Regions from separate parts of the Caldimonas aquatica genome, predicted to be linked through region 3. Evidence: predicted binding sites of a transcription regulator. Region 3 holds the regulator's gene; each other region holds the start of a gene.

Region 1 (10,389 bases), 1.2 Mb from region 3:
GCAGACGGCCGAATTGGCCGCCGAACCCCGGCCCTGGCAGAGGATCTTCAGCTCCTTGCGGGCATGGCGCACGATGTCGTAGACGGTCAGGAAGTACTTTTCGTACTTCTTGGCCGCGATGAGGGCGAGCTCCTTCTCGATTTGCTCGCGCACCTTGTCGGGCAGGCCCGCGGGGTAGCGCTCCTTCGCGCCCTCGTAAGTCGAGCGGCGCAGGTACGAAGCCGGTGTCTCGCCAGGCGGCACCACCTCCTCGGGGTATTCGTACGAGAGCTCATCCAGGGTGAAGGTGCATTTCGCCGCCACCGTGAGCGTGGCTTCGAGCAGGTCGAGGGGGTAGATCTGCGCAAGGCGCAGCCGGGTGCGCAGGTGCCGCTCGGCATTGGGTTGCAAGGCGGTGCCGCACGCGGCCACGGGGCGCCCCAGCCGGATGGCGGTGAGCACGTCCTGCAAAGGCTTGCGCGAACGCACGTGCATGTGCACGTCGCCGGCCGCCACCAGCGGCACGCCGGTGAGCCGGCCCACCTCGCGCAGCTGCTGCAACCAGGCCGCGTCGTCCGCCTCGCGCAGCAGTTCCACCGCAAGCCACCCCTGCTCGCCGAACGCCTGCCGCAGCCAGCGCGCCTGCGACCACACCGCCTCGAAGGAAGCGGTGCGCTCGGGCACCAACAGCACCTCGCAATCGCGCAACCGCGCGGGCCACACCTGCTCCCACTGCAACCGGTATCGGCCTTTCTCGGGGCTGGCGCGGCGCAGGCGGGTGATGAACTCGCACAGGTGCGCGTAGCCGTGGCGGTTGTGCGCCAGCACCACCAGCCGGAAGGAGGCAGGCTCCCGGGCCTGCTGCCCTGGGCAGGCGCCGGCTCCCGGCGAGGCCGAACCGGGGGTCGATAGGGCGGAGGCGGACACGTCCACCCGGAACTCGCTGCCGATGAGCAACCGCAGTCGGGGCTCGGGCTGCCCGCACTCCTGGGCCCGGGCGCGCAAATCCTTCCACGCCTGATGGGCCCGCACCACGCCGGCCAGCGAACATTCGTCGGTCAAGGCGAGCGCCGCATAGCCCAACGCGTGGGCCCGCTGAACCAGCTCGCGCGGATGCGAGGCCCCTCGCTGGAAGCTGAAGTTGCTGAGCGCATGCAGCTCGGCATAGTCGGGCAAGGCCGTCAACGCAAACTCCTTCGATCCTCGCCGCCGGGCTCCCACCTGCCGGGCGGCCCGCTCACCCGAACACTCCCTGCAGGAACCATCCCCCCCTTTCGCCGCTGGTGGACGCAGGATCGCGCGGGGGCATGGCATCGCGGCGCTCCCGGTACACCCACAGCAGGCCCACCTGCTCGCCATGCGCGACGAAATAGTCGCGGGCGACGGAAGCTGTCTCGCCGTCCCACCATCCGGTCTCGACGCGGTGCGGGCCGCTCAACAGCCGCAGCGGGCCGTGGTGATGAGGGCGCCCCTGCCGGGTGGACAGGGGCAAGGGCTGGGGCAGCCACCAGGTGGGCCGCGGGCCTGCAGGCAGCGCGTCGTCGGGCAAGGGCGCGGGCGTCGTCCAGCCAGCGGCCGGCACCCACCGTTCGCACTGCGGCAAGCGGTGGTCCGAACGCAACACGGGCCGCAGCACCTGCTCGGCCCCCAGCCGGGCCGACAACCGCTCGAGCAGTTGCACGAGCGACTCCCCTTCGGCAGGCGGACGCTCGGCCTCGAGCGCCAGCGCGCGGTTGTCGGGCGACCACGGCTCCACCGTCTCGGCCCTCAGTCGCAACTCGCCCACCGGGCCGGCCAAAGGCATACGGGCGAGCCGCTCGCTCATCAGACGCAACAGATGGCCGGGCTCGCGCGTCAACTCCGCGGTGCGAATGCACAGCTCGCCCGCATCGTCCACCCCCGGGCGATGGAAATCGTGCCGCCACTGCAGCACCACCTCGCGCACGCCGGCCTGACGCGCGGCCAGCCAGCCGCACAATTGCAGCACCAGACGGCGGGCCCCGAAGAGCAGGCCTGTGGCGTCCTCCACCCGGCCGGGCAATTCCAGCCGCGCCGCGAAGACCTCCGGCAACTGCAGCCACTCGAACCGCTCCGGCTGCAAACCGTAGGCCCGGTCGAGGGCCTGCAGCACCTGCGGGCCGAACCGCCTGGCCACCCCCCCGCGCGGCAAGCGCCGCACGTCGCCCAGCGTGCGGCAGCCGAGCCGCGCGAGCACCGGCTGGTGCCGTGCCAGCCCGGGCAGGCATTCCAGCGGGACGGCGTCCAGGCGCAAGGTCCAGCGCCCCTGCGGCAGCCGCAGGCCCCGGGCATGGCACCGGGCCACCGCCAGCGCCCCCCAGGCCGTCGGGGCGACGGCCGCCGCCTGGCAGCCCAGCTCGGCGGCCTCGCGCACCACCCGCTCGCGCAAGGCCTGCGCACCGCCGAAAAGCCGCAGACTGGCTTGCACCTCGAAGAGCACGCACTCCTCCCACAAGGCGACCCGGGGCGTGAATTGCAACGCCCACCACCCGAGCGGGGTGACCTCGTCGGCATGCGACCGCTCGGCAGGCGAAGCCTCAGTCGACGAGGTCGAGGGGCCGATCAGCGCGAACCAGTACGGCATCGGTGCGCTCCGGGGTGGGGGGCGAAGAAGAAAGAGATGGCGATGGCATGGCCCCCGCCACGGAAGGCGTCGGGACCGATCCCGGGGCGGCATTTCCGCGAGGGGCCTGTGCCGTCGGGAGCTGTTGACGCAGCCTGGGGGCCATGACCCGGGCGAGACCGGGTGGCAGGACGTGAAGCTCGATCTCGCCCTCGTGCCAGGGCCCGCGGCGCTTCAGCAGGCGGACCGACAAGCTCGTGGGAGAACGCTGCGCGACCTGCACCCGCAAAGGCGCCGGTGAGCTTTCGCGAGCCGCCGCCTCGGGACGGAACACGAACACACAGGCGCGGCCCCGCTGGGCCTGTGCCTGCAACCGCCGCAAGGCCGGCGCACGCACCTGCGGCAACCAGGCCAACACCGCCCCCACCTCGTGGCACTGGAGGGCCTGCTCCGCCGCCCAGAGGGCGTCTTGCAGGGTGCGCGGCACCACCCGCACGAGCTGGCTCGCCTCCATGTCCCAGCGATGCAGCCCGGCCATGCAGGGCCGGCGCGCCTCGCCGGGCGCCTCGATCATGACGATGGCGGGCCGTCGCACCGGGACGGCGCGGCCCGCGGGGGAGGGCTCGCCCCCGCCCCCCAGCTGGCGAAGGGCCGGCATGAGCAGGCGCCACTCGCACCCGGCCAGCGGGGGCAGCAGCACTTCGGTCAGCGCCCGCACCGGCCAGCCGCCGCCGGGCAGCTCACGGTCCAGCACGGCATGTCCGGTGGGCAGCACCCGCTCCAGGCGGCGACCGAGGCGGTCTCCCCGCCACAGACGATCCCCCCACGCGGCCTCCCATTCGGCCCGCCCCCCCGCGGCCGGCTCGCCGGGCGCGAAGCCGGCCCCCGCGGGATCGGCCGCCCCGGCCCCGCCCTCCCCAGGGACGGCGCCGGACGCCTGGCAGGACGAGACACCCCGAGGCGACGGAGGCAGGAAGGAGCAAGAAGGGCCAGACATGGGGATGAAGCGCCCCCGACCGAGGGCGCCGCCAGGGCGCACCCGGGAACGCGGGGACGATGAATGACTGTACGAATATACAGTATTCGAGGCACCCCTCCCATGCCCCTGCTCCAGCCGGGGCCGCACTCTGTCACACCGAGGGCACCCAAGCAGAGCCTCGGCCTCCATCGCCTGCTCCTGCGCGCTTCCCGGCCTGCCGGTCCGGCCCCCGGTCAGGCTCCCCGTGCCAAGCGACAACTTCTGGACGACGGCTCACGACGAGGCGGGACCGGCCACCCGCCGACGCGCCTTCGCCATCGTTCGAGCTGGCGCAATGATCCGTTTCCAGAGACGGCCTTTTTGCAAACTGGTGGAAACCCTAATCTCTCGACATCGGATCGGCAGATGCCTCGCTCACCCGACCCACCGGTCGCCAGGAGTCGGGGCGCCTGCCAGGGCACCGCGGGCCATGCCCCGGTCCCATCCGACCGTCACGACACATCGAAAGGAACCACCATGAACAAGCTGTTTGCCTCTGCCCTCGTCGCCTCTGCCACGCTGCTGTCCTTCGGTGCGCAAGCCCAGGAAGCGACCCCGTTCCCCGAGTCCAACGCCGCCTCGACCAAGAGCCGCGCCGAAGTGATGGCCGAGCTGCGCCGCGCCCAGGCGAATGGCGAGATGAAGGTGTACGAGGAAGGCTACTTCCCCCAGGCCCGCAGCACGCGCACCCGCGCCGAGGTGGTGGCTGAGCTGCGTCGCGCGCAAGCCAACGGCGAGTACGCGCTGCTGCAATCGGAGGCCTTCGACCCGGTGGCCTACGACACGCTCGTGGCGAAGAACCGCGCCGCCGAGGCCACCCGCCTGGCGACCCAGCCTGCGCCTGCGGTTCGCTGAGCCGCGCCCGCCGGCCGCCGTGCCCCTCGCCACGAGGCAGGCGCGGCGAGTCGTGCCAGCCCGGCCGGCTGGGGCGGCCCGGCTGCCGGCTCTTTGGCTCCTACGAGCGCTTGGCGGCCTGCGCCAGGCGCTGTTCCAGCTGGTCGGCGCCGATGGCGCCCGGCACGCGGGTGCCGTCCTCGAACACGAGCGTGGGCGTGCCGGTGATACGGTGCTTGCGCGCGAACTCGGTGTTGCGGGTCACCGCCCCGGTGTCGCACTTCGCGCCCTGCGCAGGCGGCACGTCGCGCAGCATCCAGTCCTGCCATGCCTTCAGACGATCCTTCGCGCACCAGACGGCGTGCGACTTCTCGACCGAGTCGGCACCGATGGGCACCGGATAGAGGAAGGTGTAGACGGTGACGTCCTTGACCGACTGCAAGTCCCGCTCGAAGCGCTTGCAATAGCCGCAGTTGGGGTCGGCGAACACCGCCAGCTTGCGCTTGCCGTTGCCGCTTTTCCAGACGACGGCGTCCTTGAGCGGCAGGCTGGCGAAATCGATCGCGGTGAGCTTGGCCAGGCGCTCCTCGGTAAGGTTGCGCCGCGCCTTGGTGTCGAAGATCTGCCCCTGGATCAGGTAGTTGCCCTCGGCATCGGTGTAGAGCACGTCGGTGCCGATGCGCACCTCGTACAGGCCGGCCACCGGCGTCTTGCTGACCTCGTCGATGGTGGGCAGGTTGGGCAGGCGCTCGGCCAGGTTCTTGCGGATGGTGGCCTCCTGCGCGGCGGCCCACGGAGCGACGCAGGCCAGCAAAGCGGCAGCGGCCGCGAGACGATGCTTCATGAAAGATTCCTCGAGGCGAACGAAACGAACCACCGGCGAGCCCGACGCCCGAAAGCGCGCCCAGGCACCGCAGGCGCGGCGGGTGCGCTCATGAGTCGAGCGCACGCGCCGTCAGCCAGCGCTTGAGAAGCCCCAGCCGATTGACCAGACCCAGGCCGCGGTTGCGAAGTTCCCGCAGCGGAGCGCCTTGGTGCGCGAAAAGATGCAACAGCCCGTCGGTGACGCGGCCCATCGCCCAGGTGGGCGCGGCGCGCTCGCGCTCGTAGCGCCGCAGCAACTTCTCGTCGCCCAGCGCTCGCCAGGGCTCCCTGTCCTGCAGGATGCGGGCGAGGGCTTCCACATCGGCCAGCCCCAGGTTCAAGCCCTGCCCCGCCAGCGGGTGGACGACATGAGCCGCATCGCCGAGCAGCACCCACCCCGGCCCGCACCAGCGGCTGGCGCGCGCCAGCGCCAGCGGCCAGGCCGCGCGGGTCGAGCGCAGTTGCAGGTGGCCGACCTCCTCGCCGCAGGCGGACTGCAACTCGTGCAGGAAGGCGGCATCGTCCAGGGCCATCAGCTCGGCTGCGCGCGCCTGCGGCAGCGACCACACCAGCCCGTAGGAGACCTCGGGCTCGGGACGGCCGAACGGCAGCAGAGCCAGGATGTCGGGCGAGCGGAACCACTGACGCGCCACACCCGCGTGCGGGCGATCGGCCACGAGGCGCGCCGCGATCGCCGTCTGGCCGTAGCCGAAACGCTGCCATTCCACGCCCAGAGCCGCCCGCGCCGCCGACTCCTTGCCTTCGCAGATGGCGGTGAGGTCGGCCTCGACGGGCGCGTCGACTTCCGTCACGTGGGGCTGGTAGCGCAGCGCCTGCGCCAGCGCGACTTCGAGCGCGGCCGCATCGACGATCCAGGCGAGCTCGCCCACGCCCTGCTCCCAGGAGGAAAACTCCAGCGCTCCGGCGCCGCGCAGATCGCCTTCGATGCGCATCTCGTACACCGGGGTGGCCGCCGCCGGCGGCAGGGCGTCCCACGCCTTGACGGCGCGCAGGAGTGCGACCGACTTCTCGCTGAGCGCGTAGGCGCGCACGTCCTCCTGCCCGGGCAGCCCGTGCCCGGGGCGCAGGGCCCCTGGGCCGGTCGGCACGCGGGTGATCGCGACGGAAAGACCGAGACGGGCAAGCGCGAGGGCGAGCGTCTTGCCCACGATGCCGCTGCCGCGCACGAAGACGTCGTAGCCGGAGTTCATCGCGCCATTGTAGGGAGCCCCTGCCCCTCGAAACCCGCGCGCAGCACCACCCCGCGGCGCCTCGGGGCAGCCGGCGTTCGTGCCGGCGTCGGCGGCGCAACCCCGGCACAATAGCTGGGACCATGGACACGAGAATGAAACGATGGGCGCAGTGGGGGGCGCTGGGGCTGGGCGGCGTGGTGCTGCTCGCCGGCGCGATCGGCGCCTATCTCGTGGCGACGTTCGACGCCGATCGCTACAAAGGCGTGCTGATCGAGTGGGTGCGAGAGCATCGCCAGCGCGAACTGCGCATCGAAGGCCCCCTGGAACTCGAGCTCTGGCCGCGCCTGCAAGTCCGGCTGCAAGGCGTCTCCCTCAGCGAGCACCGACGCCCGCAGGAAACCTTCCTCGCCCTGCGCGATGCCCGGCTGGCCGTGGAGGTGTGGCCGCTGCTGCGCAAGTCGCTCGTGATCGACCGCATCGAGGCCCGCGGATTGACGCTGCGCTACCTGCGCGACGCGCAGGGCCGCAGGAACATCGACGATCTGCTGGGGCGCGACGACGGCCCCGAAGACAGCGCGGGCAAGAGCGGCCCCCTGCACTTCGACGTCGCGGCGCTGGACCTCTCGGACGCGACCGTCACGGTGCACGACGAGCTCGGCGGATTGCGCGGCGATGTCGTCGTGCGGCGGCTGCAGAGCGGGCGCCTGGCCGACCAGCTGAGCGCACCGGTCGAGGTCGACGCCACGCTCGAACTGCTGCAGCCCGGGGTGCAAGGGCGCCTGTCGGGGAAGACCCGGCTGCGCTTCGACCGGGCCGCCTCGCGCCTGACACTCTCGGACATGCACCTCGCCTACCGGGGCGAGGCGCTCGGCGTGCGCGGGCTGGACGCCGGCATGCAAGGCTCGCTGGTGTACGAGGCGGGGTCGCGTGCGCTGCAGGCCGAGAACCTCGTCCTGCGCACCCGAGCCGAGATCGGCTCGCTCAGGTTCGAGCCCTCCGAGCTGAAGGCGCGGCGCTTCGCGTATGACCCGGCCCGTCGCGCGCTGCGGCTCGAAGAGCTCGACGTACAGCTCGATGCGGTGCGCGACAAGCATCCGCTGAAGGCCCAGCTGCGCTGGCCCGCGTTGGAGGTGACCGGCGAGCGTCTGACGGGAAGCGCGATGCAAGGCCAGGTGGAGCTCAAGGGCGAACAGCCGTTGCGAGTGACGTTCTCGTCGGCCGCGCCCGTGGGCAATTTCGATCTGCTGCGCCTGCCGGGTTTCGAGGCACGGCTGGAGGGCACGGGGCCGCGCAAGCTGACAGGCGAGCTGAGGGCCGATCTCGCGCTGCAACCCGAGAAGGGCTCGGTCGCGCTCGACGCGCTCGCAGGCAGGCTGCGCATCGAAGACCCCAAGCTCAAGCCGCTGGACGCGCGGCTCGGCGGGCGCGCGACGGCCTCTCCCCAGGCCGCGCAGTGGCAGCTCGAAGGCGCCTTGAACGACAACGAGTTCGACACTCGAGGACGGGCCCTCTTCACGGGGACGGTGCCGACTGTGCACATGCAAGGGCGCTTCGCCCGGCTCGATCTCGACCGGCTGCTGCCCGAGCGGGCGGAGCGGCCCGCCTCGGCCGCGGCCTCGCCCACCCCCACGCCGCCCGACACGCCGGTGGACCTCTCCGTGCTGCGGGAATGGCAGGGCAGCCTCGCGCTCACGGCCGGTGAGCTGAGCTGGAAGCCCTACCGGCTGCGCGACCTGCGCCTGGACGCCAACCTGGAAGGCGGGATGCTTCGCGTGCCGCGCTATGCAGCCGGCCTGTGGGGCGGCCGCGTCGAGGGCAGCGCCTTCGCCGATGCGCGCGCCCAGCGGGTCGTGCTGAAGGCGCAAGCGCAGCAGATCGACGTTGAAGCGGCGTTGCGCGACGTCGCCCGCAAAGACCTGCTGCGCGGCACCGGGCGCTTGCAGCTCGACGTGGAAAGCGCCGGTCGCAGCCTGCAGGAGATGAAGTCGCGGCTTGCGGGCAAGGCGACGGTGCAGGTGCGCGACGGCGCCATCAAGGGCGTGAACCTCGCCCGCACGCTGCGCGAGGCCAAGGCCGCGCTGTCCCTGCGCCAGGACGCCCTGCAGCGGGCGAGCCAGACCGAGGAAACCGACTTCAGCGAGCTTTCGGCGACCTTCGACATCGCGCAAGGGGTGGCGCGCAACGACGACCTCGACGCCAAGAGCCCCTTCCTGCGGCTCGGCGGTGCCGGGGCCATCGACATCGGACGCAATCGCATCGACTACACGCTGCGCGCCACCGTGACCGACACCTCCAAGGGCCAGGGCGGGAGCGACCTCGCCCGGCTGCGGGGGTTGACGTTGCCGGTGCGGCTGACGGGGCCGCTGGAGGCGGTGGACTGGCAGATCCAATGGTCGGCCGTCGCCGCCGCGGCGGCCGAGGCGGCCGTCAAGAGCCGGATCGAGGACAAGCTGCGCAAGGAGCTGGGCCTGCCCTCCCCGCCGGAGGGCGCGGCCTCCGAGCCCGTCCGCCCGCGCGATCGACTCAAGGACACACTGAAGGGACTGATCCGCTGACGTCACGAGCGGCCGCCCATCCTCAGGGGCCGGCCGCCGCATCTGCACCTCGCGACATCACCGCCCCCCGCTTCCACACCGCCGAGGCATGCCTGTGAACGAGGACTTGCGCTTTCGCATCCACTCCCTGTACGTCTACCCGGTCAAGTCCTGCGCGGGCGTCGCGCTCGACGAAGCCCTGCTCGTTGAAACCGGCCTGGAGCTCGACCGCGCCTGGATGGTGGTGGACGAGACGGGGGAGTTCCTGACTCAACGGCAGCGGCCGCGCCTGGCGCTGGTGCGGCCGCAACTGCGCCCGCACGACATGGTGTTGCGCGCGCCCGGCATGATCGCGCTGCACATCGCCTACGACACGGTGGAGGCGCCCACGCGCGTGCGCGTGTGGGACGACGAGGTGGCTGCCTACGACATGGGCGACCTGGCGGCGCAATGGTTCAGTGACTTCCTGGGCCAGCGCGTGCGACTGGTGCGCTTCGACCCCGAGCAACGCCGCCTCTCGAGCCTGCGTTGGACAGGCGGGCGCGAGGCGCTCAACCAGTTCAGCGACGGCTATCCCTTGCTCGTCACCTCGCAATCGGCGCTCGACGAGCTCAACACCCGGCTCGCCGCGGCCGGGCGCGCGCCGGTGGGCATGGAGCGCTTCCGCCCCAACCTGGTGATCGACGGTGGGGACGAGCCGCTCGATCCTCACGCCGAAGATCACCTGGACGAGTTGGAGATCGACACGCCGCAGGGCACGGTGCGATTGGCCCTCGTCAAACCCTGCGCGCGCTGCCCCATCCCCAACGTCGACCCGGCCACGGGCACGCCGGGCCACGAGCCGGGCGACACGCTGGCCGGCTACCGGCGCGACCCTCGGCTCGACGGGGCCATCACCTTCGGCATGAACGCCATCATCCTCGAGGGCGTCGAGTGCCTGCTCCAGCCCGGCATGCGGGGACGGGCCCGGTACAAGTTCTGAAGGCGGCCGGCGGCCCGCCGGCCATTCCCGCTTTCGGCGCCGGGCGTGCGCCCCCGCATAAAATCGCGCGTTTCCCCCAACGCCTCGAAAGACGCCCGCCATGAGCCTCAAATGCGGCATCGTGGGGCTGCCGAACGTCGGCAAGTCCACCCTCTTCAACGCCCTGACCAAGGCCGGCATCGCGGCCGAGAACTACCCGTTCTGCACCATCGAGCCCAACGTGGGCGTCGTCGAGCTGCCCGACCCGCGCCTTGCCAAGCTGGCCGAGATCGTCAAACCCGAGCGCGTGGTGCCGGCCATCGTCGAGTTCGTCGACATCGCGGGGCTGGTGGCGGGGGCGTCCAAAGGCGAAGGGCTGGGCAACCAGTTCCTCGCGCACATCCGCGAGACGGACGCCATCGTCA
Region 2 (10,389 bases), 940 kb from region 3:
CAGCGTGGGGGCCGCGCCGCGGATCGACTCCAGCACCTCCAGGCCGCTGCGCCCGTCCATGTTGATGTCCAGCAGCACGAGGTGATAGCGGTGCTCCTTGACCATCTCCAGCGCCTCGCTGCCGTTGCGCGCCTCGCCGGCCACGCGCATGTCGGGCTCGTCGAGCAGCAGGCGCCGGATGCCGGAGCGGAAGATGGTGTGGTCGTCGGCCAGCAGCAGGTCGATCATGGCGGCGCTCCCTACAGCAGCGGGGCACGCAGGCGCAGCCGCGTGCCGGCGCCGGGCGCCGAGTCGAGGCTGAACTCGGCGCCGATCTCGCGCGCGCGTTCGCTCATGCTGAGCAGGCCGAGTGCGTTGCGGCCCTGCGCGGCGGGGTCGAAGCCGAGGCCGTCGTCTTCGAGGCTCAGCATGAGCATGTCGCCTTCGGTCGTGAGGGCCGCACGCACGCGCGCCGCCTGCGCATGGCGCGCCACGTTGGTCAGCGCCTCCTGGAAGATGCGGTACAGCGCGATCGCACGCTTGGGCGACAGGCGCACCGGCGTGGGCGCTCGCGCGTCCAGCGTATGCGGCACGCCCGAGCGCGCGCTGAACTCGCCCAGTTCTCGCGCGATGGCCGCCGCGAGGTCCAGGTGCTCCAGTTCGCTGGGCCGCAGCGCCTCCGACATCTCGCGCACGGTGTCGATCGTCTTCTGCGTCAGCGCGATCAGCCCGCGCGTGAGCTCCTGCAGCTCGGCGCTGTCGGCGCGGCGCAGCACGCGCGTGGCGTCCATCTTGAGGGAGGTGAGCATGCCGCCGAGCACGTCATGCACGTCGCGCGCGAAGCTCAGGCGCTGCTCCTCCAGCTTGCGGTGGGTGTAGGCCGAGAGCTGCTGCAACTGCTCGCGCGAACGGCGCAACTCCTCCTCGTTGCGCAGCCGCTCGGTCGCGTCGATGCCCACGCCGATCACCGCCGGCCGGCCGCGGTAGAGGATGCGCGAGCCGTGCACTTCCACCAGCAGCTCGCGCCCGTCGCGGTGCAGCAAGTGGGTGATGAAGTGGATGCTGGGCGGGTCGGCGTTGAGCCGCTTGTAGTACAGCCGCAGCACCTCGGGCAGGAAGTGCGGTGCAATGAACTTCGTCAGGTGGCCACCGATCATTTCCTCGGGCGTGTAGCCCATGATGGCCGCGAAGGTGTGGTTGGTATAGACGCAGCACTCGTCCTGCAGCACGTAGATGCCCGCCACCGACTGCTCCACGATCGCGTGGAAGGGCACGTCGGAGAGCGTGGCGCGGTCGAAGTCGGTGGTCATGTCGGGCACCGGTCCATGGTAGGCAAGCCCGGCGTCAGATGGCGCAGGGCTTCCCCGGAGCGGTTCTCGGAAGTTTCCGATGGCTGCGAAACAGGATGTATCGAACGGTGGGCGCACCGGTCGTGAGGAGGGCGCCGTGCGTCGCTCTCGGGTCTTCACTGAGGCCCCGGCGAGAGGCGGCTTTACCCCGAGGCGCTTTCGGAAATTTCCGATGGTCCGGTGCAGGCCGCCTCCGTAGTCTGCAGGCCGGCATCCCAGATCCAGCATGAACGAGGAGACCCCCATGAGACAGCTTCGACATGCCGCCGGCGGCTTGTGCATCCTGGCGGCAACGCTGCTCACCGCCTGCGGCGGCAGCGACGGTCCGCCGCCCACCGAGCGCAGCACTCGGCTGGGCACCGTGGCGGGCGTGGAGCAGTCGGGCACCTACGCATGGCTGGGCATTCCCTTCGCGAAGCCCCCGGTGGGCGCGCTGCGCTGGCGGGCACCGGCCGAGCCCGACGCCTGGAGCGGCAAGCGCGACGCCAAGGCCTTCGGCAACGCCTGCATCCAGAACGGCCGCATCTACGGCCCGGGCAGCAACAACACCTACGACGCCACCATCGGCACCACGCTGAACACCCCGGTGGGCAGCGAGGACTGCCTCACCCTGAACATCTGGCGCCCGGCCAACCGCGACAACAACCTGCCGGTGCTGTTCTTCGTGTACGGCGGCAGCAACATCTCCGGCTACACCGCCGATCCGGTCTACAACGGCGCGAACCTCGCCAAGACCGCCAACGCGGTGGTGGTGACGGCCAACTACCGCGTGGGGCCCTTCGGCTTCTTCAACGCCGCACAGATCAACGCGCTGGCCGCCAGCCCCGAGGAGGCCTCGGGCAACTTCGCGCTGCTGGACATCATGCAGGCGCTGAAGTTCGTGCAGCAGAACATCGCGAACTTCGGCGGCAACCCCGGCAACGTCACGCTGATGGGCCAGTCGGCCGGCGCGATCAACACCTGGGCGCTGCTGGCCTCGCCGAAGGCGGCGGGCCTGTTCCACAAGGCGATCCCGTTGTCCGGCGGCCTCTCGCTGGCCAGCAACCTGCCGGCCGGCACCATCCCCACGCTGAACCCGGCGACCACCTACGCGGCGCAGGCCGACAACCTGCTGTACCAGCTGCTGATCGCCGACGGCCTGGCCGCCGATGTGCCCGGCGCGCAGGCCTACGTGGCCACGCAGAGCAACCAGCAGATCGCCGACTACCTGCGTGCCAAGCCGGCGGGCACGATCCTGACCACGCTGCTGACCAAGGGGCTGACGGGAAGCGGCCCCATCCCCGACGGCACGGTGCTGCCGCTGAACCCGATCGACGAGATCGCCGCCGGCCGCTACAACAAGGTGCCGGTGCTGGCCGGCAACACCGCCGACGAAGGCAAGCTGTTCGCGCCCTTCCTCACGCTGCTGGGCGGCCCGCCGGGCTTCATCATGAGCGACGCCGAACGGTTCGCGAAGATGTTCGATCCTGCGCAGGCGGCCGCGGTCACGATCGACCAGGTGATCCACCCGGCGTACCTGCCGGTCACGGCACCCGGCACCGGCTGGAACGCCAAGACGGCCCTGCTGGCTTCGGTGTTCATGGGCCCCAGCCGCGACAACGCGCTGAACACGCTGAAGACGCAGCAGTCCAACGTCTGGTACTACAAGTTCAGCTGGGCGCAGGAGCCCGCGCCGTGGAACGACATCTACGGTGCCGCGCATGCGTTCGACCTGCCGTTCGTGTTCGGCAACTTCGGGCCCTCGCTGTTCGCCAACGCGGTCAACAGCAGCGCCAACCAGCCGGGCCGGCTGGCGCTGTCCGGCGCGATGATGCAGAGCATCGCCGCCTTCATGCGCAACGGCGACCCCAACAATGCCAGTCTCGGCGTCACCTGGCCGGCATGGCCCGCGACGCTGGTCTTCGATGCCTCGCTCACGCAGGCGCAGATCAGCGTGCAGTGAGGAAAGGCGCGGGATGAACACGCTGATGGGCAGCATGATGGGGACACCGCTGCTGGTGTCCTCGCTGATCCGCCACGCCGCGCGCCACGCGGCCGACACCGAGATCGTGTCGCGCCGCGCCGAGGGCGACCTGCACCGCACCACCTGGGCCGCGCTGGAGCTGCGCGCGCGCCGCCTCGCGCAGGCGCTGGAGCGGCTGGGCGTGGCCGCGGGCGAGCGCGTGGGCACGCTGGCCTGGAACGGCTACCGGCACGTGGAGATCTACTACGGCAGCGCCGGCTCGGGCCGCGTGTGCCACACGATCAACCCGCGGCTGCATCCGGAGCAGATCGCCTGGATCGTCCACCATGCGCAGGACGCGGTGCTGTGCTTCGACCGCAGCTTTCTGCCGCTGGTGGAATCGCTGTGGCCGCAACTGGGCTGCGTGCGCCATTTCGTGCTGCTGGCCGATGCGGCCGACATGCCCGAGGCGTCCACCGTGCCGGGGCTGCTGTGCTACGAGACGCTGGTGCAGGCCGAAGACGGCGGGTACGAATGGCCCGAGCTCGACGAGGACGCTGCCTGCGGGATCTGCTACACCTCGGGCACCACCGGCGACCCCAAGGGCGTGGCCTACAGCCACCGTGCCACGGTGCTGCACGCGATGGCCTCGGCCTGCCCCGACGCGCTGGGCCTGTCGTCGCGCGATTCGGTGCTGCCGGTCGTGCCGATGTTCCACGTCAACGCCTGGGGCCTGCCGTACTCGGCCGCGATGGTGGGCGCCAAGCTGGTCCTGCCCGGCGGGCAGCTGGACGGCGCCTCGCTGTACGAGCTGTTCGAGCGCGAGCAGGTCACGTTCACCGCCGGCGTGCCCACGGTGTGGCTGGGGGTGCTGGAGCATGTGCGGCGCCACGGGCTGCGGTTCTCCAGCCTGCAGCGCGCGATGATCGGGGGCTCCGCCTGCCCGCCGTCGATGATGGAGGCGTTCGAGTCGTACGGCGTCGAGGTGCTGCACGGCTGGGGCATGACCGAGATGTCGCCGATCGGCACCGTCTCGCGGCTGAAGGCCAAGCATCTTCACCTGCCGGCCGCCGAGCGCCACCGCCTGCTGCACAAGCAGGGCAGGGCGCTGTTCGGCGTGGAGATGGAAGTGGTGGACGACGACGGCCGCCCGCTGCCCTGGGACGGCGCCAGCGCCGGCGCCCTGGTGGTGCGCGGGCCCTGGATCATCGAGCGCTACTACCGGCACGAGCGCAGCGCGCTGATGGAGCTGCCCGGCCGCGGCGCCTGGTTCCCCACCGGCGACATCGCCACCATCGACGCCGACGGGTTCATGCAGATCACCGACCGCATCAAGGACCTCATCAAGTCCGGCGGCGAGTGGATCGGCTCCATCGACCTGGAGAACGTGGCGATGGCGCACCCCGCGGTGCAGGAGGCCGCCGTGATCGCCGCGCGTCACGAGAAATGGGGCGAGCGCCCGCTGCTGATCGCGGTGCGCAAGCCCGACGCGGCCCTCACGCGCGAGGAGCTGCTCGCGTTCTTCGAAGGGCGCGTCGCGAAGTGGCAGGTCCCCGACGATGTGGTGTTCGTCGAGGCGCTGCCGCACGCGGCCACCGGAAAGGTCCAGAAGCTGAAGCTGCGCGAGCAGTTCAAAGACCACCTTCTCCATTCCCACCCCGCTCACTGAAGGATCCCCCATGACGTTCGACCGCCACGCCGTCCCGCTCGCCGTGCTGCTCGCCTTCAGCGGCGCGGCCTTCGCCCAGGCCAAGGGGGAGACGGTGAAGATCGCCTGGATCGACCCGCTGTCCGGCCTGATGGCCCCGGTGGGCCAGAACATGCTGAAGACGTTCCAGTTCTTCGCCGAGAAGTTCAACAACGACCCCAAGCTCAACCCGTCGGGCGTGAAGTTCGAGCTGGTCACCTTCGACAACAAGCTCAGCCCGTCGGAAACCCTGAACGCGCTGAAGTCGGCCACCGATCAGGGCATCCGCTACGTGGTGCAGGGTGCCGGCTCGAGCGCGGCGCTGGCGCTGTCGGACGCGGTGGCCAAGTTCAACGAGCGCAACCCGGGCAAGGAGGTGCTGTACATCAACTACGCGGCCGTGGACCCGGACCTGACCAACAGCAAGTGCAACTACTGGCACTTCCGGGTGGATGCCGACACGTCGATGAAGATGGAGGCGCTCTCCACCTTCCTGAAGGAGCAGAAGGCCGTCTCCAAGGTCTACCTGATCAACCAGAACTACACCCACGGCCACCAAGTCTCGCGCTACGCCAAGGACACGCTGGCGCGTAAGCGCCCGGACGTGCAGATCGTCGGCGACGACGTGCACCCGCTGGCGCAGGTGCGCGACTTCGCGCCCTACGTGGCCAAGATCAAGGCCTCCGGCGCCGACACGGTGATCACCGGCAACTGGGGCTCGGACCTTGCGCTGCTGGTGAAATCGGCCAACGAGACGGGGCTGAACGTCAACTTCTACACCTACTACGCCAGCCTCACCGGCGGCCCCACCGCGATCGGCGCCGCCGGCGCGGGCAAGGTGTTCGAGGTGTCCACGCGGCATTCCGCGATGGGCGGCGACGTGCGCAAGTACGGCGACGAGTTCAAGTCCCGCTTCAACGACGACTGGAGCCACGGCCCGGTGTTCCATGCCTACGCGCTGCTGGCGCAGGCGATCGCCAAGGCCAAGTCCGTCGACCCCGGCAAGGTGGCCGCGGCGATGGAGGGGCTGAAGTTCAAGAGCTACAGCGGCGAGGTGGAGATGCGACGTGCCGACCACCAGCTGCAGCAGCCGCTGTGGATCTCCGTGTGGCAGAAGGCCGACGCGAAGCTCAACTACAGCGTCGAGAACACGGGCCTGAACTTCCAGCCGGTCAAGGTCTACGACGCCTACGTGTCCAGCACGCCCACCTCCTGTCAGATGAAGCGGCCGGGCTGAACCGCGTGGACCCCTCGCGATCGGCAGCCTCGACGGCCTGAGCTCGGGGCTGCTGCCGTTCGTGCTCAGCTCCGCGCTCGCGGGCCAGGTCGGCGACCGTGGCGGCGACCGTGGCGCCGGCGTACTTGCTCGTCCAGGCGCGGTGCGTGGCCGAACGGGTGCCGTGCTTGCGGCACGACTGGGCCCCCGCGCCTCAGTCCCACTGCGCCCTCACCCGCGCGAGCACGTCGAGTGTCGCGTCGCCCCCGGTCGGTTGCGGGCGCGCTTGGCCGTCCGGCGTAAGCGGCCCGACGGCTTCGAACAGGCGCGAGACCGGCTCGGGGATGAAGCGGGTGAGCGAGGCGTAGACGTGGCGCCCGCCGAGCCGGGACTGCTGATGCACGTAGAAGCGCTGCGGCACCATCACATGCAGGTGGCGCTGCGCGCGTGTGAGCGCCACGTACAGCAGGCGCCGCTCTTCCTCGATCTGCGCGATCTCGCCGGTGCTCAGATCGGAGGGGATGCATCCGTCCACCGCGTTGAGGAGGTAGACAGCCTGCCATTCCTGGCCCTTGGCGGAATGGATGGTCGACAGGATCAGGTAGTCCTCGTCGCGGCCGGGGGCACCGGCTTCGTCGCTGGTGGCTTCCGGCGGGTCGAGCGTCAACTCGGTGAGGAACCGCTCGCGGCTGGAATAGCCCGCTGCGATGCGGGCCAGCTGGTCGAGGTCTGCCAGACGCACGGCGACGTCCTCGTACAGCCGCTCGAGCATCGGGCGGTACCACTGCACGGCATACGCCACCTCGTCGGGCCACGCGACCTCGCCGCGACGCAGGCGCGTGAATGCGCGCACCAGCTCGGGCCATTGGCCGGCCGCCGCCGAAGGCGGCTTGAACGCGGCCAGCGCAGCAAGCGGATCGGCCTGCTCGTGGATCGCATCCAGCAGCCGGCGCGCTGCCGCCGGGCCGATGCCCGGGACGAGCTGTGCGACGCGAAAGCCGGCCAGCCGGCTGCGCGGGTTCTCCACCCAGCGCAGCAACGAGAGCACGTCCTTGACGTGCGCGGCCTCGAGGAACTTGAGGCCGCCGTACTTCACGAATGGGATGTTGCGCCGCATCAGCTCGAGTTCGAGCGCCGCGCTGTGCAGGCTGGAGCGGAACAGCACCGCCTGGCGACGCAGGGCGAGCCCGCCTTCGCGGTGCGCCAGCACCTGGTCGGCCACCCAGCGCGCCTGCGCCATGTCGTCTTCGACCGTGACGAGCTGCGGTCGGGGGCCGTCGCGCCGATCCGTCCACAGCCGCTTGGCGTGGCGCTCGGCGGCCCGCTCGATCACCGCGTTCGAGGCATCGAGGATCGGCTGGGTCGAGCGGTAGTTGCGCTCCAGCGTCACGACGCGCGCCGGCGGCTCGAACTGAGAAGGAAAGTCGAGGATGTTGCGCACCTCGGCCGCGCGAAAGCCGTAGATCGCCTGCGCGTCGTCGCCCACCACCGTGAGGCCGCGGCCGTCGGGCTTGAGCGCGCGCAGGATGCGAGCCTGGAGCCGGTTCGTGTCCTGGTACTCATCCACCAGCACGTGCTGGAAGCGCTCGCCCAACTCCCGGGCAAGGCGGCCGTCTTCCATCATCTGGGCCCAGTACAGCAGCAGGTCGTCGTAGTCCAGCACCCGCTGGGCTTGCTTGGCGCTCACGTACGCCCGGAACAGCCCCTTCAGTTCCGCCGCCCACTCCGCGCACCAGGGGTAGTGCAGCTGCAGCACATCCACCAGGCGTTCCTCGCTGTTGACGGCACGCGAGTAGATGGCCAGGCAAGTGCCTTTGAGCGGGAAGCGCTTGTGGGTCCGGCCCAGGCCTTGTTCTTCCCGCAACCAGCCCATCAGGTCCTCGGCGTCCCCCCGGTCGAGCACGGTGAACTGCTCGGACAACCCGACGCGGGCGGCGTACTCACGCAGCAGCCGCGCGCCGATCGCGTGGAAGGTGCCGGCCCACGGCAACTCCGGCGGGCGTCGCGTGCTCGTCTGCCCCAGGGCCTGTTGCAGCAGCTGCCCGGCGCGGCGCTCCATCTCCTGCGCGGCGCGGCGCGAGAATGTGAGCAGCAGCAGGCGCTGGGGATCGGCCCCGGCGAGCACCAGCCGCGCGACGCGCGCGGCCAGGGTCATGGTCTTGCCGCTGCCGGCGCCGGCGACCACCAGCAGCGCCGGCGCCGAGGGTTGGCCCACGCCGTGCTGCACCGCCTCGAGCTGCTGCTCGTTCAGCTTCGACCACGGCCCCTGCGCGGGCGCGGCGAGATCCAGATCCGGGGCGAGGACAGAGGGCACGGGCAAACGGCGTCGGCGGGGCGGAACGGATGCCAACTGTATATCCGTCCAGAGGGCCGAAGCCGTGACTTTTTCGGTGCGCGGGCGACCTCCCGCGCAGGGTTCAGCGCGCCGGCACCTGCCGCTCGATCAACCGCACCAAGGCCCACAGCGCGCGGTTCACGGGCGTCGGCACGCCGAGTGCCTCGCCGCGGGCCACGACGTGTCCGTTGAGATGGTCGATCTCGGTGGGTTTGCCGCGCATCAGGTCCTGCGCGGTGGAGGAGTACTGAGACGGCATGGTCTGGGCGATGCGACGCACGGCCTCCCACACGTCGCCCGGCACCTCGACGCCTTCGGCCCGGGCCACCTCGAGGCACTCGCGCACGACGTCGCGCATCACCGCTTCGACGCCCTGCCCTTGCACCAGCACGCCGTACGGCAGACGCGTGATCGCCGACAGGGCGTTGTAGGCGCAGTTGAGGATGAGCTTGGCCCACAGCGCACCGCGCACGTGCTCGCTGAACGCGATAGGCACACCCGCCTCGGTGAAGGCGGGCGCCAGACGCTCGCTGTGCGGCCCGGGGGGCACGACCAGTTCGCCGCGGCCGTGGTGGCGCACATGGCCCGGCCCGGCCAGCTCGACGGCCACATACACCACCGCCGGACTGACCGGCCGGCCGAGCACCGCGGCCAGCCGCTCGGCGTTGTCCACACCGTTCTGCAGGCTCCAGACCTGCGTGTGCGGGGCGAGGTGAGGGGCCATCTCGCGCCCGGCCGCCTCGGTGTCGGTGGACTTCACGCAGAACAGCACGAGGTCCGCATCGCGCACGGCCGAAGCGTCCGTGCTCGCGCGCATCGGCACACGAAAGCGCCCGAACGTCGCCTCCAGCACGAGCCCCCCCGCCTGCACCGCCTCGACGTGGGAGGGGCGCCCGATGAGGGCGACCTCCTGCCCGCCACGCGCGAGCATCGCCCCGTAGTAGCTGCCGACGGCCCCCGCGCCCATCACCGCGATCTTCATGATCTGCTCCTTGCGCAGCGAGGCCACCCCGGCGGCGCCTGCGCTGAAGGAAAGCATTGTGCGCCGATCGGTGGCCCCCGGCACGCAGCTGCTGCCGGGTGCCCCGCCGTGGCGGGGGACGTCGGGGAGCTCAGCCCTCGCGGCGCGAGGCGCCGCGAGGCCAGCGTGCGGCGGCGTGCCAGTCCTCGCTGTCGAACCAGGGATCTCCCTGCAAGCAGGCGCGCAGCATGTCGAGAGCGTCGAAGCCCCAGAAGAGCCGGTCGTCCACTGCAAAGGTGGGAACGCCGAACACGCCGCGCCGCACGGCGTCCTCCGTCGCGGCGCGCAGCTCGGTCTTCACGTCCTCGCCCTGCGGGGCGCGGCGCGGCGCGAGCGCCTGGGCGAGGGCTTCCAGGCGCTGCGGGTCGTCGGCGTTGTCTCCCGTCGTCCAGACGTGGCGGAACAGCGTTTCGCACACATGGCGATTGGGCAGCGTGCCGGGCTCGCCGCAGGCGAGTGCGAGCCTGAGCAAGGGCAAGGGATTGAACGGATGGGCGGCGGGCAGCCGCAACGTGAGGCCGTGGCGCCGGGCGAGCCACAGGACGTGGCGGTACGTCCAGGCGCGCTTCGGGGCGATCTCGGCAGGCCCGAGCTGGCCGTGGTGCTTGAGCATGGCGCCGAACAGCACCGGCTGGTACTCCACTTCGTGGCTGATCCCTTGGAGTGCGACCGGCAGACGTTCGAACGCCAGCCAGCAGTAGGGCGAGACGACGTCGAAGTAGAAGGTGATGCGCTTCATCGCGTGCTCCCGCTGGCAGGATTGCGGGCCTGCGCCCTTCGGTCGTGGCGCCGCTCACGCAGCCGCATCCACACGGCGCGCTTGTCCTCGTCGCTCAGGCTGGACCACGACGCGATCTCGT
Region 3 (10,389 bases):
TCGGCACCCCCCATTGGCCCCGGATCCGCGGGGGCCTGCTCTTCCTGGAAGACGTCAACGAGCACCCCTACCGCATCGAGCGTCAGCTGCTGCAATTGGCCCAGGCGGGGGTGCTGCAGGCGCAGAAGGCCGTGCTGCTCGGGCATTTCACCGAGTTCCGCAAGTCGCCGCTGGACCGCGGCTACTCGCTGCGCACGGTGGTGGAGTACCTGCGACGCCGCGTGGACCGCCCCATCCTCACCGGCCTGCCGTTCGGGCACGTGGCCACCAAGGTCACGCTGCCGCTGGGTCGCAAGACGCAGCTCGTGGTGCAGGGTCGCGACGCCTTCCTGGCCTGGTGACGCCGCACGCGTCGACGACGGGGCGGAATTGTGCAGAATCGCCCCATGATCCGTCTGCTCGCGAAAGCCTGCGCCGTGGCGGGGCTGCTGGGGGGGCTCGCGCCTGCCTGGGCGGCTCACGCGTATGCCCAGTTCGGCGACATCAAGTACCCGCCGGGTTTCGCCCACTTCGACTACGTCAATCCGGCCGCGCCCAAGGGCGGCTCGATCGTGCTGGTGCCGCCCACCCGGGTGAGCAACTTCGACAAGTACAACCCGTTCACGCTGAAAGGCATCGCGCCGCCGGGTCTCGACGGCCTGGTGTTCGAGTCGCTGCTGACGCGCAACTTCGATGAGCCGACCACCGCCTACGGCTTGCTGGCCGAGGACGTGGAGGTCGCCGCGGACCGGCGCTCGGTGACGTTCCGTCTGCGTCGCATCGCGCGCTTTCACAACGGCGACCCGGTGCTGGCGCAGGACGTGAAGCATTCGTTCGAGATGCTGACGAGCAAGCAGGCCGCGCCGCAGTTGCGCAGCTACTTCTCGGACATCGAGCGGGTGCGGACGGTCGACGATCGCACGGTGATCTTCGAGTTCAAGCGCGTCAACGCGGAGCTGCCCCTGATCGCGGGCGACATGCCGGTGTTCAGCCGCAAGTGGGGGGCCGGCAAGCCGTTCGACGAGATCGTCACCGACATCCCCATCGGCAGTGGCCCGTACAAGATCGGCAAGGTGAACTTCGGCCGTGACATCACTTACGTGCGCGACCCGCAGTACTGGGCCCGCGACCTCAACGTGCGGCGAGGCATGTTCAACTTCGACCGCATCACCTTCCAGATCTACAAGGACAACACCGCGCAGCTCGAAGGCTTCAAGGCGGGCGAGTTCGACTACATCCAGGCCTTCATCGCGCGCGAATGGGCGCGGCAGTACACCGGCCCCAAGTTCGCCTCGGGCGAGCTGGTCAAACGCGAGCTGCCCCACGGCAATGCGGGGGACTTCCAGGGGTTCATCTTCAACACGCGGCGCGAGAAGTTCAAGGACCCGCGCGTGCGTGAAGCCATCGGCCTGGCGATGGATTTCGAGTGGATGAACCGCCAGCTCTTCTACAACGCCTACACGCGCGTGCGCGGCTACTTTCCCTCCAGCGACTTCGAAGCCAAGGGGCTGCCGGGGCCGGACGAGTTGAAGCTGCTGGACCCGCTGCGTCCGCACCTGGACCCGGCCGTGTTCACGCAGGAAGTTCCACAGCCGCCGAGCACCCGTCCGCCGGGCAGCCTGCGCGCCAACCTGCGGCGCGCCAAGCAACTGCTCGCCGAGGCGGGGTGGACGTACCGTGACGGGGCGCTGCGCAACCCGCAGGGCGAGGCACTCACGCTGGAGTTCCTCGACGAGTCCGCCTCGATGGGGCGCGTGGTCACGCCCTACATCGGCAATCTGGCCAAGCTGGGCATCCAGGCCAGCTACCGCGTGGTGGACTTCGCGCTGCTGCAAAAGCGCCTCGATGTGTTCGACTTCGACCTCATCAGCCTGCGGCTGCGCGGCTCCGAGGCGCCGGGTTCCGAACTGCTCGACCGCTTCGGCTCCCAGGCGGCGGACACCGAGGGGTCGAGCAACCTGATCGGCGTGAAGAGCCGCGCGGTCGACGCCCTGATCGAGCACGTGATGTCGGCCACGACGCGGGCGGAGCTGGTGGCCTCGCTGCGCGCGCTGGACCGGGTGCTGCGTTTCGGCCACTACGTGGTGCCGCACTGGTACTCGAGCACCTACCGCATTGCCTACCGGGCCGGCCGTTTCGAGCAGCCGCGAACGATCCCGCGTCACTACCCGCCCGAAGGCTGGGTGCTGAGCACCTGGTGGGCGGCGCCGGGCAACCGGTGAAGGAGGGCGTCGCATGTGGGCCTACATCCTCAAGCGCCTGTTGCTGATGATCCCCACGCTGCTGGGGGTGCTGCTCGTCACCTTCGTCGTGATCCAGTTCGTGCCCGGCGGGCCTGTGGAGCAGATGGTGGCCCAGCTGCAAGGGCGCAGCACCGGCGGCGAGGGGGCCGCCGCGGCCGGCGCGGCCTACCGCGGCCGGCAGGGCGTGGATGCGAAGCAGATCGAGGAGATCAAGGCGCTCTACGGTTTCGACAAGCCGGCGCACGAGCGCTTCTGGCGGATGCTCGTCTCGTTCGCCCGCTTCGACCTCGGGCGCAGCTTCTTCCACCACAAGGACGTGTGGGAGCTCGTCAAGGAGAAGCTGCCGGTGTCCATCAGCCTGGGCCTGTGGACCTTCTTCCTCACGTACCTGATCTCGGTGCCGCTGGGCATCGCCAAGGCGGTGCGTGCGGGCTCGCGCTTCGACACCGTCACCAGCATCCTGGTGCTCGTGGGCTACGCCATCCCGGGGTTCGTGCTCGGGGTGCTGCTGTTGGTGCTCTTCGGCGGGGGCAGCTTCCTGGCCTGGTTCCCGCTGCGCGGGCTCACCTCGCCGAACTGGGAGGAGCTGAGTCTGTGGGGCAAGGTGGTGGACTATCTCTGGCACATCGCGCTGCCGGTCACGGCCAGCGTGCTGGGCAGCTTCGCCGTCGTGACCATGTTGACCAAGAACGCCTTCCTCGAGGAGATCCGCAAGCAGTACGTGCTCACGGCCCGCGCGAAGGGGCTGGAGGAGCGGCGCGTGTTGTGGAAGCACGTGTTCCGCAACGCGCTCATTCCCATCGTCACCGGCTTTCCGGCAGCGTTCATCGGCGCGTTCTTCACCGGCTCGTTGCTCATCGAGACGCTGTTCTCGCTCGACGGGCTGGGCCTGCTGAGCTACGAGTCCGTGATCCGGCGCGACTACCCGGTGGTGCTGGGTACGCTGTACCTTTTCACCCTGATCGGCCTGGTCACCAAGTTGATCTCGGACCTGTGCTACGTGTGGGTGGACCCGCGCGTCAAGTTCGACTGAGGAGCCATGACGATCGCAACGCCCTCGGGCCCCTTGGCAGCCGCTGCCCCGACCGCCCCGGCCCCTTCCGTGTCTCCCGCTCGTCGCGCGTGGCTGCGCTTCAAGCGCCGGCGGCTGGGCTACTGGAGCTTCGTCATCTTCTGCGTGCTGGTGGTGCTGAGCCTCGGCGCGGAGCTGCTGTCCAACGACAAGCCCCTGGTCGTGAGGTACGAGGGGCAGTGGTACTTCCCGTTGATTCACAACCCGCCCGAGACGGTGTTCGGAGGCGACTTCGAGACGCCGACCGACTACCTGGACCCGTTCATCCACGAGCAGCTCCAGCGGGGTGACAACTTCGCGGTCTACCCGCCCAATCCGTATCACCACGGCACCATCAACTACTTCGCCACCGAGCCGAACCCCGCGCCGCCTTCGTCGCAGAACCTGCTGGGCACCGACGATCGCGGGCGCGACGTGCTGGCGCGTCTGCTGTACGGCTTCCGGATCTCGGTGCTCTTCGCCTTGGCGCTGACGGCGATCGGCGTGGTGCTCGGGGTGGTGACGGGGGCCATCCAGGGCTACTACGGCGGCCGCACCGACCTTGCGTTCCAGCGCTTCATCGAGATCTGGGGGGCGATGCCGGAGCTGTACCTGCTCATCATCTTCTCGGCGCTCTTCAGCCCGAGCATCACGCTGCTGCTCGTGCTGCTCAGCCTGTTCGGCTGGATGGGCTTGTCCGACTATGTGCGTGCCGAGTTCCTGCGCAACCGCCAGCTCGACTACGTCCGGGCGGCCCGGGCGCTGGGACTGTCCAACTGGCAGATCATCTGGCGGCACATCCTGCCCAACAGCCTCACGCCGGTGGTGACCTTCCTGCCGTTTCGCATGAGCGCGGCCATCCTCGCGCTCACGTCGCTCGATTTCCTCGGGCTCGGTGTGCCGCCCGGCACGCCCAGCCTCGGCGAGCTGCTGGCCCAGGGCAAGAACAACCTGGACGCCTGGTGGATCTCGCTGTCCACCTTCGCGGTGCTCGTCATCACGTTGCTCCTTTTGACCTTCACGGGCGACGCGCTGCGCGATGCGTTGGACCCGCGCACGCCCGACGACCCCAAGGCCGGGCGCCGCCGTGCAGCGGAGCTGTCGCCGCCCGGGGTGGCGGTGTCCGCGACGGCCAAGCCGGAGGTTCGGCGATGAAGCGGGCGCCGGCGAGCTGGGAGAGGGCGTGGGAGGCCGCCCGGGCCGCGGCGATCGCACGGCGAGGTGGGCTGATGGGAGGAGCCAGGCGATGACGACGATCTCGGAGCACATGCCGCCGTTGCTCGACGTGCGCGGGCTGCGGGTGCGCTTCGGCGAGCACGAAGTGGTGCACGGAGTGGACCTGCAAATCTGGCCTGGGCAGAGGCTCGCGCTGGTGGGCGAGTCGGGGTCAGGCAAGACGGTAACGGCCTTGTCCTTGTTGCGGCTCGCGGCAGGGGCGGAGGTGACGGGGCAGGCGCTGCTGTACCCGAGAGCGGGCGATCGGGAGCCGGTGCGCGATCTGCTCGGCCTCGGGGAACGCGACCTGCGTGCCGTCCGGGGACGAGACATCGCGATGATCTTCCAGGAGCCCATGACAGCGCTCAACCCGCTCTATCCGGTGGGCGACCAGATCGCCGAGGTGCTGCAGCTCAAGCACGGACTGACGCGCAGCCAGGCGTGGCAGCGGGCGATCGGGTTGCTGCAAGACACCGGCATCCCCGAGCCCGCCCGGCGCGCCAGGGCCTTCCCGCATCAGCTGTCGGGGGGGCAGCGCCAGCGCGCGATGATTGCCATGGCGCTGGCCGGCGAGCCGCGGCTCTTGCTCGCCGACGAGCCGACCACCGCCCTGGACGTCACGGTGCGACAGCAGATCCTGGAACTGCTCGCGCAGTTGCAGGCGCGCACCGGCATGGCGGTTCTGCTCATCACGCACGACTTGAACCTGGTGAAACGCTTCGCTCAGCGCGTCGCGGTGATGGAGAACGGCCATCTGGTCGAGCAAGGTCGGGTCGAAGATGTCTTCCGTGCGCCCCAGCATCCATACACGCGCAAGCTGATCGACAGCCGCCCGGTGCGCGACGTCGACGAGCCTGCGGGCGGCGAGGTGCTGATGCAGGCACAAGGGTTGAAGGTCTCCTACCCGGTGCCCGTCCCCGGACTCAAGGGCTGGTTCCGCAAGGGGCGCTTCGAGGCGGTGAAGGGTGCCCAGGTGCGTCTTGCTGCGGGGCGCACGCTGGGCGTGATCGGAGAGTCGGGCTCCGGCAAGTCCACTCTCGCGCTCGCGGTGCTGGGCCTGTTGCCGAGCGAGGGTGAACTGGAAGTCTGCGGCGGCCGGTGGGCCTACCGGCAAAGTGCGGATCGACCGTTGCGTCGGCAATTGCAGGTGGTCTTCCAGGACCCGTTCTCGTCGCTTTCGCCGCGCATGACCGTGGGCGAGCTGGTGGGTGAGGGCCTGCGTGTGCATGCGCCGGAGCTCGACGCGCAGGCACGGCGGGCCCGGGTGGCCCAGGCACTGGCCGACGTCGGGCTCACCGAGTCGCAGTTCCCCGGGCTGCTGGACCGCTACCCGCACGAATTCTCGGGCGGGCAGCGGCAGCGGCTGGCCATTGCCCGCGCCCTCGTGGTGGACCCGCGCGTGCTCGTGCTGGACGAACCGACCAGCGCATTGGACGTCACCATCCAGCAGCAAGTGCTGAGGCTGCTCCAGCGATTGCAGCGGGAGCGGGGCCTGGCCTACCTGCTCATCACCCACGACGTGGACGTGATCCGCGCGATGGCCCACGACGTGATCGTCATGAAGGACGGCGAGGTGGTCGAAAGCGGCCCCGTGGAGGACGTGCTCGAGTCGCCGCGACATTCCTACACGCAGCGGCTGGTCGCCGCAGCGCTGCCGGAGGACGCCCTCTGAGTGCCAAGGCCCGGCCCTGGCCAGGCCCAGTCCGGCCACGCCCACCGCGAGCCTAGGAGGTGTGGGCCTCGGAACTGGCGCGCGCTTCCTCGCGCGCCAGACGGTCCAGGGCCTGGCACACCTCGTCCAGGCGGCCGCTCACCACCGCACGCCGTCGATCGTGCGGGTCCTGCCGCACGCGCACGCGCGGCTGCGCGTCGCCCAGGTGCAGGGGCGCGGGCGGAAGCGCAATGTCGGCCTGCCACGCGAGTTGCAGGGTGCGCCCCAGGGGCCGGTTGTCCGTGCGCACCTGCACCTGCGCACCTCGGACGCCCGGGCAGAGCAAAGCCAGCCTCGCGTCCGCCCACAGGTCGTCCCACCGTGCAAGGCTGGGGCGCACCACGCAGACCCATGCACCGGTGCGTCGGGCCAGCCGGCGCAGGCGCCGCACCCCCGCGGCCGGAGCTTCCAGGGCCCACACCAGGAGCAGTGCCCTGCGGCCTTGCCGAGCGAACCAGCGGTCGGCGGCGTCGCAGGCGGCTTGCCACTCGGCCGCCGTGCGCAGCGCCGGAAGGATGGTGGCCCCGTGGTTCTGCTCGCCGCGTGCCCCGGAGGGGTGAACGTCTCCCGACACGCACCAGTCTGCGGTGACGCAGGAGGGCAGGGGACTGCTTGGCGGCAGACCGAGGAGTGCGACGGGGTGGCCGCAGACAGTGGCGTGGCGAAGCAGCGGCCAGAGCAGCGGGATCTCCGTCCACCCCGGGTGTGGAGAGCACACCTCGACCACTTCGCCGGCCTGCCAGCCGCCCGAGGGCAAGGCCTCGTCCAAGGCCGTCCAGCCGGTCGGCACGGGGGCCGTGCCCCCCGTTGCCTCCTCGGTGCGGGGCCGCATGCCCATCCACTCACCGAGCCGGCGCACCAAGGCTTGCGGCCAGCGAAGCATCCGAGGGGGCCGGGGCAGGAGGAAGGGGCCCTGAAGAGACGGGCCCCGAAGTGACGGGCCCTGGAGCGACGGCGACCGCCCCCGCGCCGCGGGGGCCCGCACGTTCGGGACGGGCGAGGCCGCAACCGCGGTGCCGAAGTTGAGGCACAGGTCGAGTGAATGAGATGCAGGCATGTCCAACTCCGAAATATCAAGAACCGCAATGACGTTTCGGCAGGATTGGAGGCAAGGGCACAAGCGCTCGAGAGACGCTTGGCCTGGCACCACCCGCGGGGCTCGACGGCAGCCTTTCCGCTGCACGGCGAGCGCCCGCCACCCGCGGGCGGCACATGAATTCAACCCGGGCATTCAAGCCGGGCGCGCCGAGCCTCGGACGCGCGCCCGGTTCACATCAGCATCGTGTTGCGGATGAGGCCGACTGCGATGCCCTCGAGCTCGAAGTCCTGGCCTGGCTCGACGATGATGCTGGGGTAGTCGGGGTTCTCGGCGACCAGCTCGATGTGCTGCCGGTGCCGGCGCAGCCGCTTGACCGTCACCTCGTCGCCCAGCCGGGCGACGACGATCTGGCCGTTCTTGGCCTCCTTGCTGCGTTGCACCGCGAGCAGATCGCCGTCGAGGATGCCCGCATCGCGCATGCTCATGCCGCGTACTTTGAGGAGGTAGTCCGGGCGGCGCTGGAAGAGCGTGGCCTCGACGTGCACCGTCTGATCGATGTGCTCTTGCGCGAGGATGGGGCTGCCGGCTGCGACGCGGCCCACCAGCGGCAGCGCGAGTTGCGCGAGGCTGGGCAAGGGCAGATTGAACTGCTTGATGCGCGACTCGTGCAGGGATCGCAGTGTGTCAGACTTGAGCCGGATGCCCCGCGAGGTGCCGCCCACCAGTTCGATCACGCCCTTGCGGGCCAGCGCCTGGAGGTGCTCTTCGGCCGCGTTCGCCGAGCGAAAACCGAGTTCGGCCGCGATCTCGGCCCGCGTGGGGGGCGCTCCGGTACGCTCGATCGCGCTCTGGATCAGGTCGAGCACCTGTTGCTGGCGGGCGGTGAGCTTGGGCGATTCGGACATGAGCGGTTCTCCAACGGCGCCCCGCACGTGAGCGGGGCGGCAAGGTGGTGACGGACAGGCCCGGGCCGCCGCGCACACACCCAGGCGCTTGCGCCACTGTTCGGGCATCCAGTATCTGTATTTTTATCCAGGATGGCGGGAAATGCAAAACCAATCGAAGCGGGTGGTGGTGCTGGGCACGGGGGGAACGATCGCCGGCACGGCAGCGAGCAGCAGTGACCACACGGGTTACAGGGCGGGCCAACTCGCCGTGCAGGCCTTGGTGGAGGCGGTGCCTGCGCTGCGTGACATGCCGCTGGAGGCCGAACAGGTCGCGCAACTCGACAGCAAGGACATGGACTACGCGACGTGGCAGACGCTGGCGCGGCGGGTCGGTCACCACCTGGCGCGCGAGGAGGTGTGCGGCGTCGTCATCACGCACGGCACGGACACGTTGGAAGAGACGGCCTACTTCCTGCAGCGCGTCCTCGGGCCCACCAAGCCGGTGGTGCTGACCGCGGCGATGCGCCCGGCCACCGCGCTCCACCCGGACGGTCCGCAGAACCTGCTCGATGCGGTCGGTGTGGCGCGCCATCCGCAGGCCCGGGGCGTGGTGGCGGTCGTCGCAGGGACGATCCACGGGGCGATCGAGGTACGCAAGGTCCACACCTACCGGCTCGACGCCTTCGGCAGCGGCGACGCGGGGCCGATCGGCTGCGTGGAGGAGGGGCGCGTGCGGCAGTGGCGGCCCTGGCCGCAGGGGGAGCCGCTCGGGCTCGGTGTGCTCGAGCCCGACCCCGCAGGCTGGCCGCGCGTCGAGATCGTGACCAGCCACACGCACGCCGATGGGGCCTTGGTGCGCGCGCTGTGCAACCTGGGAGTCGCTGGGCTGGTGGTGGCGGCGACGGGCAATGGCACCGTGCACCGTGAGTTGGAGACGGCGCTGCTGGAGGCCCAGGCGGCCGGCGTGCGGGTGTTGCGCAGTACCCGCTGCCTGGAGGGGCCGATCGTGGGTCGGGAGGGGGATGCCTTGCCGGTCACCCCCCTCATCCCGAGCAAGGCGCGGGTGGAACTGCTGTTGCGCTTGATGGCCGGTCGTTGACTCCGGCCCACAGCCCGGCCTCCGTCAGTTCTGTCACGCCAGGCTGAGCTTGACCTCGATGTTGTTGCGCGTCGCGTTCGAATAGGGGCAGACGCGATGCGCCGCCTCGACCAGGGCGCGAGCCTCGTCGCCGGGCAGTCCGGGCAGCGCGACGATCAGTTCGGCTTCCAGGCCGAAACCATTCGCAATGGGACCGATGCCGACCCGCGCGGTGACCGACGCGTCTGCCGGCAGCGCCACCTTCTTGTGCGCCGCGACGAACTTCATCGCGCTCAGGAAACACGCCGAGTAGCCGGCGGCGAACAGCTGCTCGGGGTTGGTGCCGGCACCGCCTGCGCCGCCGAGTTCGCGAGGGGTGCGCAGCTTGACGTCCAGCGTGCCGTCGGGTGTCGCGGCGCGGCCGTCACGGCCGCCTGTGGCGGTGGCTTCGGCACGGTACAGGGCTTTTTCGAGTTTCACAGGGTTCCTTTCAGCGGAGGACAGAGGTCGTGCTCATGCCGCGTCCTGCTTGCGCTCGCGAGGCAGGGCGGCCGGTTGCAGCCGGCGGCGCAGGGCGTGCAGGCGCTGTCGCAAGTCGATGATTTCTTCGATGCTGCATTGGGTCGCGCAGGCGACCTCTTTCGGCACCTGCACGGCGCGACGTCGAAGCGCGCGGCCTTCGCTCGTCAAGTGGACGAGCACGCGACGCTCGTCGTCGGTGGCCCGTTCACGACGCACCAGGCCCGCCGCTTCCAGGCGCTTGAGCAGGGGCGTGAGGGTGCCCGAATCGAGCTGCAGGCGTTCACCCAGCTCGCTGACCGATCTGCCATCCGTCTCCCACAGCACCAGCATGACCAGGTACTGCGGGTAGGTGAGGCCGAGGCGGTCGAGCATCGGCTTGTAGAGCTTGGTCATCGCCAGCGAGGCGGAATACAGCGCGAAGCAGAGCTGGTTGTCCAGCAGGAGCAGGTCGTCTTCGGCGACAGGGGTAGGGCGGCGCGGCATGGTGGAGATTGTCGAGCACAATTAAATAGCACGCAATAGAAGCGACAAAAACCGTTTCGAGAGAAGGGGCGGGAACGAGGGTGGTCCTCGGCCAGAGTGAGATGAAGAACGGCCATGCCCCGCATCGCTGCGACGCAGGTCGGACAAGAACGGGGCCGCCCCGCCGCGCGGGCAGTGTCAG

The links. Region 3 encodes LexA, which represses DNA repair genes until DNA is damaged. Its sites were predicted from a motif close to ACTGTATNNNNATACAGT; they were not measured.
Region 1: imuA (translesion DNA synthesis-associated protein ImuA) is a predicted target of LexA. The motif match lies at 3,624-3,641, and genes of this name have one in related genera.
Region 2: OMP39_RS12435 (ATP-dependent helicase) is a predicted target of LexA. The motif match lies at 8,523-8,540, and genes of this name have one in related genera.

The regions. Positions count from the first base shown of each region.
Region 1 covers NZ_CP110257.1:585,035-595,423, reverse strand. The annotation lists gene OMP39_RS02680 (error-prone DNA polymerase) at 1-1,164, opposite strand, end outside; gene OMP39_RS02675 (Y-family DNA polymerase) at 1,217-2,581, opposite strand; gene imuA (translesion DNA synthesis-associated protein ImuA) at 2,535-3,557, opposite strand; gene OMP39_RS02665 (DUF4148 domain-containing protein) at 4,056-4,433, shown strand; gene OMP39_RS02660 (DsbC family protein) at 4,534-5,256, opposite strand; gene OMP39_RS02655 (FAD-dependent monooxygenase) at 5,345-6,487, opposite strand; gene OMP39_RS02650 (AsmA family protein) at 6,622-9,024, shown strand; gene OMP39_RS02645 (MOSC domain-containing protein) at 9,119-9,985, shown strand; gene ychF (redox-regulated ATPase YchF) at 10,086-10,389, shown strand, end outside.
Region 2 covers NZ_CP110257.1:2,727,607-2,737,995, forward strand. The annotation lists gene OMP39_RS12410 (response regulator) at 1-228, opposite strand, end outside; gene OMP39_RS12415 (PAS domain-containing sensor histidine kinase) at 240-1,289, opposite strand; gene OMP39_RS12420 (carboxylesterase/lipase family protein) at 1,573-3,270, shown strand; gene OMP39_RS12425 (3-(methylthio)propionyl-CoA ligase) at 3,284-4,939, shown strand; gene OMP39_RS12430 (branched-chain amino acid ABC transporter substrate-binding protein) at 4,950-6,194, shown strand; gene OMP39_RS12435 (ATP-dependent helicase) at 6,388-8,487, opposite strand; gene OMP39_RS12440 (ketopantoate reductase family protein) at 8,591-9,490, opposite strand; gene OMP39_RS12445 (2-hydroxychromene-2-carboxylate isomerase) at 9,621-10,268, opposite strand; gene OMP39_RS12450 (DUF1289 domain-containing protein) at 10,265-10,389, opposite strand, start outside.
Region 3 covers NZ_CP110257.1:1,787,695-1,798,083, reverse strand. The annotation lists gene OMP39_RS08125 (LD-carboxypeptidase) at 1-341, shown strand, start outside; gene OMP39_RS08120 (extracellular solute-binding protein) at 387-2,201, shown strand; gene OMP39_RS08115 (microcin C ABC transporter permease YejB) at 2,215-3,255, shown strand; gene OMP39_RS08110 (ABC transporter permease) at 3,262-4,428, shown strand; gene OMP39_RS08105 (ABC transporter ATP-binding protein) at 4,520-6,160, shown strand; gene OMP39_RS08100 (hypothetical protein) at 6,213-7,031, opposite strand; gene lexA (transcriptional repressor LexA) at 7,469-8,143, opposite strand; gene OMP39_RS08090 (asparaginase) at 8,286-9,224, shown strand; gene OMP39_RS08085 (organic hydroperoxide resistance protein) at 9,258-9,683, opposite strand; gene OMP39_RS08080 (MarR family winged helix-turn-helix transcriptional regulator) at 9,717-10,208, opposite strand.